3 regions of the Bacillus sp. 2175 genome follow, and region 1 is predicted to be linked to each of the others. Evidence: riboswitches for the same ligand, from Rfam matches in the RefSeq annotation. Region 1 holds a riboswitch; each other region holds the start of a gene.
What was found. Region 1 has a riboswitch for thiamine pyrophosphate ahead of ACXKY9_RS02910 (MTH1187 family thiamine-binding protein). Riboswitches for the same ligand answer to the same signal wherever they lie in the genome.
Positions count from the first base shown of each region.

Region 2: another riboswitch for thiamine pyrophosphate. It lies ahead of tenA (thiaminase II); the one in region 1 lies ahead of ACXKY9_RS02910 (MTH1187 family thiamine-binding protein).
Region 3: another riboswitch for thiamine pyrophosphate. It lies ahead of thiT (energy-coupled thiamine transporter ThiT); the one in region 1 lies ahead of ACXKY9_RS02910 (MTH1187 family thiamine-binding protein).

Region 1 covers NZ_CM173819.1:522,797-526,737, forward strand. The annotation lists gene ACXKY9_RS02905 (non-ribosomal peptide synthetase family protein) at 1-2,353, shown strand, start outside; TPP riboswitch at 2,406-2,507, shown strand; gene ACXKY9_RS02910 (MTH1187 family thiamine-binding protein) at 2,609-2,929, shown strand; gene ACXKY9_RS02915 (ABC transporter permease) at 2,901-3,674, shown strand; gene ACXKY9_RS02920 (ABC transporter substrate-binding protein) at 3,671-3,941, shown strand, end outside.
Region 2 covers NZ_CM173819.1:2,886,070-2,890,010, forward strand. The annotation lists gene ACXKY9_RS15055 (DUF3937 family protein) at 22-285, opposite strand; gene tenA (thiaminase II) at 683-1,372, opposite strand; TPP riboswitch at 1,500-1,605, opposite strand; gene ACXKY9_RS15065 (D-alanine--D-alanine ligase) at 1,678-2,592, opposite strand; gene pdxR (MocR-like pyridoxine biosynthesis transcription factor PdxR) at 2,597-3,941, opposite strand, start outside.
Region 3 covers NZ_CM173819.1:4,528,265-4,532,205, forward strand. The annotation lists gene feoB (ferrous iron transport protein B) at 1-1,601, opposite strand, end outside; gene ACXKY9_RS23530 (FeoA family protein) at 1,598-1,825, opposite strand; TPP riboswitch at 2,020-2,121, shown strand; gene thiT (energy-coupled thiamine transporter ThiT) at 2,208-2,876, shown strand; gene ACXKY9_RS23540 (sensor histidine kinase) at 3,085-3,941, opposite strand, start outside.

The DNA of each region.
Region 1 (3,941 bases):
GGAGTCATTTGCTTCTTTATTCTGCGGAGGAAACTTGTATGTACTATTAGAGGAAGAGCGATTGTCTGTAGAGGCATTTGCAAATGCAATCTATAAAGTGAAAGCAACTTCAATCTTGGCATTAGCAACAATTTTTGTTCGACAAGTAGCAACTTATTTAGCAGAAGAAGATATATATAAGCTAGCTTCCCTAAAAAGAATTGCGATTGGTGGTGAAATGTTGCCTGTAGAGGTTATTAAATTGTGGAGAGAAAGAATAGGTACAAATGTTGAAATTTATAATGTATACGGACCGACAGAATGTACTGTAGTGACGACAACCTATAAAATACCTAGTCAGTTAAATGAGGATGTTGCGAGTATTCCCATTGGTAAACCATGTGCTAATTATCAAGTTATGATTTTGGATGAGAATATGAATCTTTGTCCAATTGGTGTACCTGGTGAATTATATATAGATTCAGTGGGATTAGCAAAAGGGTATTTTAATAAGCCTAATAAAACAATTGAAGCTTTTATTCCGAACCCTTTTAATCCTATAGTTAATATATATAAAACAGGTGATATCGTTAAGTTGCTAGAGGATGGAAATATAGAGTTTTTACATCGGAAAGATGATCAAGTAAAAATTAGAGGACATCGTATTGAACTAGGAGAAATCCAAAGTAAAATTTCTCAAAATCATAATATAAAAGAAAATGCTGTTTTTGCTAAGAAGAGTAAGGAAGGTAGCCAATATTTAATCGCGTTCTATACAACTTTAAATAAAAAAGAAATACCAGAATTAGTTTATCAGTTACAAGAGCAATTACCAGATTATATGGTGCCATCTAAACTAATTTATATTAATGAATTACCACTTACACCTAATAAAAAGATTGATGTTAAGAAGTTAGCTCAGTTAGAAGAAAAGTATGAACCGGTTCGGCTACAAGAATATGTTGCACCTTCTAATAAAGCAGAAAAACAAATCGCGAACGCCTGGGCGGAAGTATTAGGAATTTCAAAAGTTGGAGTGCATGATGATTTCTTTACAATTGGTGGACATTCATTAAAAGTATTACGAGTCTTAACATTGTTAAAAGAAGATTTCTCACATTTAACAATTCAAGATTTCTTTAAAGAAAGAACGATATATGGATTAGCTCGAATTGAGCGAGAAGTAAAAGTAGAGAAAGAAGAAGTATTTCGTGAATATAAAGTGATTCACGAGCCAGATACTATCACGTATGCAAACGTTTTGGAAGAAATCCAGATTTCAAATGTCTTTTTAACAGGAGCTACTGGTTATTTAGGATCACACATATTATATGAATTGTTGAGAGATACATCTGCTACTATTTATTGTTTAGTAAGACCAACCAAAGATGTGCAGCAAAGAATTATAGATACATTAACAGGCTACTTTAATGATATATGTGAAGAATGGTTACAGCGTATACAGGCCGTAGCTGGTGATCTGGGAGAAGAGTATCTTGGGATGAGCGAAGAAGAATTTATGTTCATCAGTTCTAAGATGGATACGATAATTCATTGCGGTGCAGATGTAAGACATTTTGGAGATGTAAAACAATTTGAAAATATAAATGTCCAAGGAACTAGCCGTATGCTAGCATTAGCGGAGAAAGGTGCTACATTCCATTTTATTTCTACAATTGGTATCCCGTTAGAATTAGCGGTAGATCAATGGGATACATACATGAAAACTGGTGATTTTAATTACAGTGTAGACTTAGAGAATGTATATTCAAATAGTAAACTACAAGCGGAAAACATTGTTCGTGAAGCAATGAAAAATGGTTTGCGCGGAAATATTTATCGTGCAGGTAATTTAGCATGTCATTCAGAAACAGGTTCGTTCCAACAAAATATTGAAGGAAACGCATTTTATCGTCTTATTAAAACAATGCTATTAATTGGGAAAGCACCAAATGTGAAGTGGAAAGTTGATTTCACACCAATTGATTTTGCTAGTAAATCAATTGTATCGTATTTACAAGATGCGCAAATTGTAGGAGAGACGTTACATATTTGTCATCCACATCAAATTGAGTTTGAACAATTTATACAGCTAATTGGAGAGTGTGGATACAATCTTGAAATGGTTCCACTTTCAGAATATGTAAATACCGGACTTGCATTAGCGAAGGGAAATGAAGTAATAGCAGAGTTAATTGCTTCTCAAGTTGCAGGAGATGGAGCACAGCAATCTGAAATTGTAATGGGTACGCGTAGAACGAATGAATGGATTAAGAAAAAAGAATTGATAGTACCAGCAATTAATAAAGAATTTATACAGCAGTTATTAGCTCATGGTGAAAAAGTTGGTTATTTTCCAAAAATAATGAAATGATTATGCATGCTTTTGTTTGTTCAATAAAATAAATCATGCTACAATGAAAACGAATTAAGGACCGGGGAGCCAATTGGCTGAGAGGATGTAAGTAAACATCGACCCTCAACCTGATCTGGATAATGCCAGCGTAGGGAGTTACTTAAAGTGATGTAGCATATGTTATTCTGTAATAACTTGCATACAAGGCTTTCCTACGCAGTAGGAAAGCCTTTTCTTATTTTTGAAATTTAATTTTATAAGGGGGATTTTATTATGTCACAACAAGTTACAATGTCATTTTCAGTAGTACCACAAGCGAAAACGAAAGATGTATATTCTGTTGTCGATAAAGCAATTGAAGTTGTGCAACAATCGGGAGTTCGTTATGAAGTAGGGGCAATGGAAACAACTTTGGAAGGAGAATTAGATGTACTTCTTGATGTCGTTAAACGTGCGCAACAAGCTTGCGTCGATGCTGGAGCAGAAGAAGTGATTACTTCTATTAAAATCCATTATCGTCCAAGCACTGGTGTAACGATAGATGAAAAGGTTTGGAAGTACCGTGATGAATATGCAAAACCAGAAGCAATCTAAACTTATTACAACTATTTGGCTTATCCTTCTCATTGCGATATGGGAAGGATCTGTTTCATTATTTAAAATCGAACCGTGGATTTTACCAAAGCCTTCTGCCAATGTTCAAGAATTAATTGGGATGAAAGATTTACTATTACCAAATACGATGCAAACACTGCAGGAAGTTATAATTGGACTATTCTTTGCAATTTTATTGGGGACGAGTATCGCAATTATTATGGACGTTATACCGTTATTTCGTATTTTAATAAATCCATTGCTCGTTATTTCGCAAACAATTCCAATTGTTGTACTTGCACCGCTATTTATTATTTGGTTTGGATATGGGATGTTGCCGAAAGTAATGGTCGTAATACTCGTTTGTTTCTTCCCAATTGCGCTTAGTATTTTAGAAGGTTTTCAAACAGTAGATAAAAATATGCTGAAACTGTTACAAACAATGAAGGCGACGAAATGGCAAGTTTACCAGAAAGTAAAATTTCCAGCAGTGCTCCCATACTTTTTCTCAGGTTTAAAAATTGCAGTTACATATAGCGTAATGGGAGCAATTATCGGAGAATGGCTCGGTGCAAGTGAAGGATTAGGCGTTATGCTTACGAGGGCTACAAAATCCTTTTTGACTGCCCGAGTATTTGGTGTTGCAGCAATCATCGTTATGGTGACATTATGCCTGTATTTTATCGTAGAGTTTATGGCAAGAATAACAGCACCATGGATATATAGAAAGGACGGCAGAAAATGAAAAAAGGTTTGAAAGTTATGTTAGCTGCCTTAGTAGCGGTAGGTGTGGCTGGATGTAATCCGGCGAAGAAAGAAGAAAGTGCAAGTAAAGATCAAAAAGTAAAAGTAGTATTAGATTGGTTTCCAAATACGAATCATACTGGCTTGTATGTAGCGAAAACGAAAGATTATTACAAAAAGCAAGGATTAGATGTAGAAATTATTCAACCAGGTGACAATGTAACAGCAGAGCAAATGATAGCATCAGGAAAAGCAGACTTCGCAATAA
Region 2 (3,941 bases), 2.4 Mb from region 1:
GCTAATTGAAAAAAGACACATTTAGATTGATGCGTCTTTTTTTGATGCCTCTTTTGTGAAATCATATAAAGCAATTGCGCCTAAAAGAACAAGTATCCCTTGAGGAACATCTAGCAAAATAGTTTTCCAAATTTCTGGAATTACCCATTTAATATCTGCTGCTGTTTCAAGATATGTTTGGAAATAGCTGATTGTAAAATTAATTATCCCTAAAAATACAAACAACGATAAACCAAATCGAATTAATTTCTTATTTGTAAACATATAACACCTCTCAAAATTCATTGGTTATTCCTGCTTTTGCTTCTTTATATTTCCATATCTCTATATCTAATTTTAACACATAAAGAACTCAAAAAAATACGATATGCATATTTGCATATCGTATTAACAACACTCCATGATAATTTAGAAATTCCTGCAAAGAAAAAACAACTCCGTTACAGCTAACAGCTCGGGTTTCTTTTCTTATTTAACTTCATACCACCAACATTTACGTTCTTTGATTGTAAAATAAATGTGACAGAAGTTTATCCAGTTAATGCGTAGACAAGTAAATGAGCTAAATTATCGATATTCTATTTCGCCATTTCCGTAGCACTAATGACTTTACGCAAATTTGACAAGAAAAAATATATAGCTAGGTATGATCCATACCTAGCTATAACATTACTTCTATTCTTTATCCAATTACGTCTTTTACGTCTGTATCCACTGGCCACTTTTCTAATGTATAAGCCATTTCCCAAAATGAATATTCATATTGACTGCTAATAATAAAATGCTGTTTCATACGTTTGCGATCTGCCTCTGTTACTTTTTCAGCGATAGTATCTAAACGTGTAATTTGTTCTTCAACTAGCGTACGGAACCAATCAGATCCATAAGCAGAAATCCATTCGTTATAAATTGGCTCTTCCGGCTGGCACTCTTTTAAGCGTTCGCCAATTTCATAATACAACCAATAGCAAGGTAAAATTGCTGCAATGATATCTCCTAAATGCCCTTCATACCCAGCACGATACATATGTGAAGTATACGCATATGCAGTTGGCGCAGGAATAAAATTATCTTTTTCTTCTTTTGTTATCCCTAATTTCTTCGCAAAATTCTCATGTAAAGATAACTCTGCCTCATATGTATTTTGAGCATGATGTGCCATACGAGCTGTCGTCTCTAATTCAAGAGCTTTCGCAGCTCCTAAAGTTTGTACTCTAGCAAAATGGCTCAAATAATATGAATCTTGAAGCACATAATAACGAAAACTAGCTAAATCTAACGTTCCTTCACCAAGTTTTTTTACAAAAGGATGGTTAAAACTCGCTTCCCAAATTGAATCTACTTCTTTACGTAACGATTGTGAAAAAGTCATTTAAATCCCTCCAATAATGTATAAAATATAAGTATTTATCCACAATTATTAAAGCTGTAAAATAAAAAAACTTTCTTTACAGGCGTAAAGAAAGTGAAATCGACAGTATTTATTTACTCATTAAATAGCAACGTCTTTCCCACTTCCCTACGCTGGCATTAACCAGATCAGGTACTAAGAGTCTCAAAATCACATTTGATCTCAGCCTATAAAAGGCCCCCCTAGTGGATAAATATTTTGTTTTTATAATGTATTCATCATAGCATACTTCGTGAAACTGTCAAAAAATTAGTTATATAATTCCCTTAAAACCCTTCTTCTTTTCTAACTTTTAATGATGTTTCAATAATCATATCTAATAGTTCGCTATAACTAATTCCCGCCGCTTCTGCACTTTTTGGCAATAAACTTGATTGTGTCATCCCTGGTAATGTATTAATTTCCATTACATATGGAATTCCGTCCTTCACCATCATATCAACTCTTGCATAAACACTACATTTTAATGCTTTATAACAAGCAAGTGACGCTTTATTTACACGTTCATTAATTTCTACTGGAAGTTCGATGACTTCCTCAACTGTACTAGTATCATCATATTTTGCATTGTAGTCAAAGAACTCGGCTGCATGTCGAATTGAAACTATAGGTAACTGTTTTCCATCCAGAATTGAACATGTAATTTCATCACCTTTTATATACTTCTCAATTACTACTTCAGAATCCCATTCGAATACAGTTTCTAGCATTGAGATCAATTCATTTTTATTATAAACGATTTTCACTCCGACACTCGATCCGCCAGAGTTTGGTTTTACTACTAATGGAAATCCTAACTTATCTAACTCATCAAGATTTAGATCCTCCATTTTTGTAAGTTCAATCCAATCTGGTGTTTCTACACCTTCATAACGTAAAATCTTTTTCGAAATATTTTTATCCATACATATACTGCTAGATAACATATTACTTCCGCTATAAGGAATCCCTAAACTCTCCAGTGTTCCTTGAACTGTCCCATCTTCTCCGTATTTTCCGTGTAACGCGAGCAACGCAAAGTCAATGTCTTTCGCTTTTTCAATTAAATCCACTTTTTCATTTAATGTAATTGGAACTATTTCATACTTATTTTTATCTAAATGAGCAATCATTTCATTCCCCGTCATAATTGAAACTTGTTTTTCAGACGATACCCCGCCCATAATAACACCGATTTTCATTTTCTCAACTCCAAATTTCATTTTTTAATGTATCACCAATTATTTTAATTCCCCGAACTATTTCTTCTTCTTTCAAGCGCGAAAACCCTAATCGGAAAGTGTTCGCTCCTTCTCCATCAGAGTAAAAAACATCTCCAGGTGAAAACGTAACGCCTTTCTCATAACACTTTTGTAAAAGTGTGCGGGCATTCATATGCTCTTCTAGTTCTATAAATAAATGAAGTCCACCATCTCCAGTCATTCTTTTGAAATGAATGTACTGGTTACATGCCCCGACAGCTAACTCATATTTTTTCTTATAAACAGATCTTGCCTTTTTTAAATATTTCTCAAAATATCCCTCATGTAAATATTGAAACAGAACAGCTTGATCTAGCGTAGATGTGTGAATCGTTCTTGCTCTTTTTACGCTTTCTAAATAATGAATCAGCTCTTTATCTGCAATAATCCAGCCTACACGTAAACCAGGGAAAAGTACCTTTGAAAAGCTACTAATATAAATGACATTATTGCCAGCTCCCGCAAAAGTTAATAATGGAGCTAAATGTGAACCTGAATAACGTAATTCTTCATTAAATCCGTCCTCTATAATAGGAACGTTGTATTTTGAGAATAACCTCATCAATTCCGTTCTTTTCTCTGAACTCGTAACAATACCGGTTGGATTATGATAAGAAGGAATTAAATAAGCAAAATCAAAATCTTTTTCACGCAAGCTTTTTTCAACTTTATTCGTATCAATACCATCCTCATTCATATCAATCCCATGAACTTCAAGTCCATGTAAACGGAACAGCTTTAGTGCAGCGTGGTGAGTTGGATTCTCACAAATGACACGACCAGATTTTTTTGATAAAGAAGAGAGTACAATATCCAATCCTTCTGTAAATCCATTTGTAATTAGAATATCTTTATTCGAAATGTCTACACCTTTCATTTCCATGTAATGAAGTAAATAATTCATTAACGGTCTATATCCCTTTGCATATCCGTAGTTCAATACGATGTCTCCTTCAATGGACATACGAGTAAGAAAAGCTCTTTTGAAATTTTCAACATCAAATAGCTTCTCATCCGGGGCTATACTATTAAAGACAATCATTCCCTTTTCCCAACGAACACCATGTTTCATTAAATCTAATTCATCCGCTAATGCGGTCACTGTATTAAGTTTATTTTTCCAATCTATTTCAACAGACGAAGTGTTAGATATATCCACCTTCGCAACAAAGTTCCCTTTTCCTTTAACTGCATAAATGAGTCCTTCTTGTTCTAAATCTGCATAAGCAGCGAGTACAGTGTTTCTACTCACACTTAGTAATTCACTTAGTTCCCTTGTTGATGGGATT
Region 3 (3,941 bases), 1.3 Mb from region 1:
CCAAATCCTGATGGACCTGCATAGTTTAATAACCAAATGACAACCGAACCACCAAAGATGAATGTACCAGCTTTACGAACAAATCCTTTTCCTTTCTCCCACGTGCTCAGCCATAATGTTTTCGCTTGTGGCACACGGTAAGGCGGTAATTCAATTACGAAAATAGACTTTTCCGCTTTCAAAATCGTAAGAGACATAATTTTTGTAACTAATAACGCAAGAACAATCCCTGCAACATATAAAGAAAATACAACAGTCGCCTGACTATGCGGGAAGAATACGCCCGCAAATAATGCATATACAGGTAATCGTGCTGAACAAGACATAAATGGTGTTACTAAAATGGTAAGTAAACGTTCTTTCTCCTGTTCAATCGTTCTCGCAGCCATAATACCTGGAACGTTACATCCAAAACCGATAATCATCGGAATAAAAGCTTTTCCGTTTAAGCCGAAAAACTCCATAATTCTATCCATAACAACTGCAATTCGCGCCATATACCCTGAGTCTTCTAATAATGAAATGAAAAAGAATAGTGCAAAGATTTGTGGTACGAATACTAATACAGCACCAACACCGGCAATAATACCTTCTGTAACGAGTGCTTGAATAAAATGAGAAGCTCCAATACTTGTAAGTCCAGCCGTCACCCAATCCGTAAGCTGGCCACCAAAAAACTCATCTAACATATCAGATAAAGGTGTACCAATCCACGTAAACGTAACCTGAAAAATAAAAAACATAACTGCTAAAAAGATTGGAAGTCCTAAAATTTTATGTGTAATTAATCTATCAATTTTTTCTGAAAAAGGAATTTTTCCTTCTTTCTCATGCTTCATAACATTTGTTTTTAACTTTTCAATATACGCTTCACGAGTTTTGTAAATGTGCTCTTCTAACGTACAATCAAGTTTTCCTTCTAAGCGAGATCGAATGGCTATGAGTTCCTTATAAATTGGTAATGCTTTCATTTCTTTTTCTACTACTTCGTTATTGCTTAAAAATTGAAGTGCTAACCATCTCGGATGCTCGTAATTCACTGTCTCTAAAAGAGCAATTACTTCTCCAATTCCTTCATCCATTTGTACACCATATGAAATAAGGAATGGCTTTTTCTCTTTTTTGTCATTTTCTTTAAGAGTCGTAAGCAGTTCTTCACAGCCTTTTCCACTCCTTGCAACAACAGGAACGACTGTTACACCTAATAGTTCTGATAATCGTTTTACATCAATGACAATTCCTCTTTGCTTCGCCACATCAACCATGTTTAAACCAATTGAGACTGGCTTACCAAATTCAAGTAACTGCAACGTTAAATGCATATTTCTTTCAAACTGCGAGGAATCTACGATATTTAACATATGATTAAATTCTTCTGTTAATAGAAAGTTTGTTACAACACCTTCATCACGTGAAACTGGATTTAAATCATAAACACCTGGTAAATCAATTAATGTTCCTTGTCTATCTTTTAATTTACCAACCTTCTTTTCTACTGTTACACCGCTCCAGTTTCCTACATACTCATAAGAACCAGTAAGTGCATTAAATAATGATGTCTTCCCTGTATTCGGATTCCCTAGCAAAGCTACCTTATTCACGCTAATTCCACCTTTATCATTTTCGCGTCACAATGACGAATACTAATTAACTGTCCACGACACTCCAATGTACAAGGACCTTTAAACATCGCTTTCTGTTTCAGGCGAAGTTCGCTTCCTTCAGCAAGACCGAAAGCAGCTAGTCTACGCTTTAATAGCTGATCTAAAGACTGAATACTTTTTACTAACACTTTCTCTCCAATTTTAATATCTACTAAACTCATAACCTTCCCCCTCAGAAGAGAATGATAATTATTTTCAAAAAAATTATACCACACCCAATTTCTCTTGTACTATACCCTTTTGCTTCATATTTATTAACATTTCGCTACAATTCTATTTCAATTATTGTCATACTGTATTCGTTTGCCATTCTCATCCATTTCGCTTACAATAAACAATAGCAAATAAAGAATCTCGTTATCACTGGGGGAGCCATGCCGCTGAGAGGGAACACTTCGTTCCGACCCTTCGAACCTGTTAGTTAATGCTAACGCAGGGATTGTGCAAACGTCCGAAATACATACCTCATTTTTATTTACGTATTTCGTATCCTCCTATGATATCTATTCTTTTTTGTACAACTTGGATTTAGGGGGAGACAACATGCGTAACACTAATTTACAAGCGATGATCGAATCTGCTATTCTTGCAGCCTTCGCCATGATTATCGATATTTTACCATTATCACTTAAACTTCCAACAGGCGGTTCTATCTCATTCGCTATGATTCCTATTTTTATTATCGCTTACCGCTGGGGCTTTAAATCAGCTTTCTTAGGTGGTTTAGTTTGGGGACTATTACAAATAGTCGTGGGGGATGCTTATATTTTAACACCTGTTCAAGCATTCATTGAGTACTTCATTGCCTTTGCTTTTATCGGATTTGCTGGCTTATTCTATCGTCCAATTCAAAAAGCACTTTTAACGTCTAATGAAAATAGTGAAGAACATTCAAGTTTAGGTAGTCGCAATGAAAAACCTTCAGCAAAACAAAACCATGGTAAGAAAATCCTTGTTTACATTATCCTTGCTACATTTGTCGGTAGCTTTGCTCGCTATTTCTGTCACTTTATTGCCGGTATTATTTTCTGGGGACAATATGCGCCGAAAGGTCAATCAGCTGTGTTATATTCATTAATCGTAAATGGAAGTACAATGCTTGGTTCTTTTATTTTATGTACAGTTTTACTTATATTTTTATTCCTCACTTCCCCACGCTTATTCAAAAGCATCAGTGCTTATCAAATGAATACACAAAAAAAGGGCGCTTAATGAGCGCTCTTTTTTCATATCGTAATATTAATTAAAAATACAATAAATGCGCAAAAGAAAATAAATACCATTATACTTAGCCAATTGCTATGCACGGTTCATCGACTCCTTACATAACCTCATTTTCTAACCAGATTATATCGCTTAAAAATAAAGATTAGGTAAAGATAATATGAAAATAAATTAAAAAAAGCGTAGCATGCATTATCTACGCTTTTTTCGGTAAGTAAAAGTAAAATAATACACCGTCTTCTGTATTTTTCACTCCATATTCAGCATCGTGTAATTCTAAAATATTTTTAGAAATAGCAAGCCCCAGTCCCGTCCCACCTTGTGAACGCTGACGAGCTGTATCCACGCGATAAAAACGATCCCAAATTTTATCTAATTGTTCTTCTTCAATGTGAGTACCTTTATTTTCAATACAAACTTTTATACGATCCTTCTCATCTATTGCAGAAATAATAATATCTTCTTTATTTGGTGTATAACGTATGGCATTCGTAATGAAGTTAACGATGACTTGTTCAATCCGGCCTTGATTTGCAATCACTTCAAATGAATGTATATTTTTATGAACATGAAGTTCTTTTTTCTCTATTTCCACAGATAGATGTTCACATATATCTTCAATTACTGTATCAATATAAAACGCAGACTTTTTCATTTTATATGTACCAGATTCAAATTTAGCTAGCTCAAGCATATCCAAAATTAAAGTATCCATTTTGTCTACTTCTCTCTCCATCGCTTGAAAATAATACTCTTTTTTATGCTCAGCTACCCCGTCTTTTAAAATGGAAATACAACTTTTCATAATACTTAGCGGTGTTTTTAATTCATGCGAAACACCAGAAATGAATTCTTTCCGTGTATTTTCTAACTTTCTTTCCTTTTCAATATCTTCTTCTAACTGTCCAATATGTGAATGGAGTTTATTTGATAGCACATTAATATTTTTCGACAAATCTCCAATTTCATCTTTTGAAGTAATCGGTATTTTTTCTGTAAAATCTAATTGTGCTATTTTCTTCGTCGTATCATTTATTTTTAATAACGGTTTGG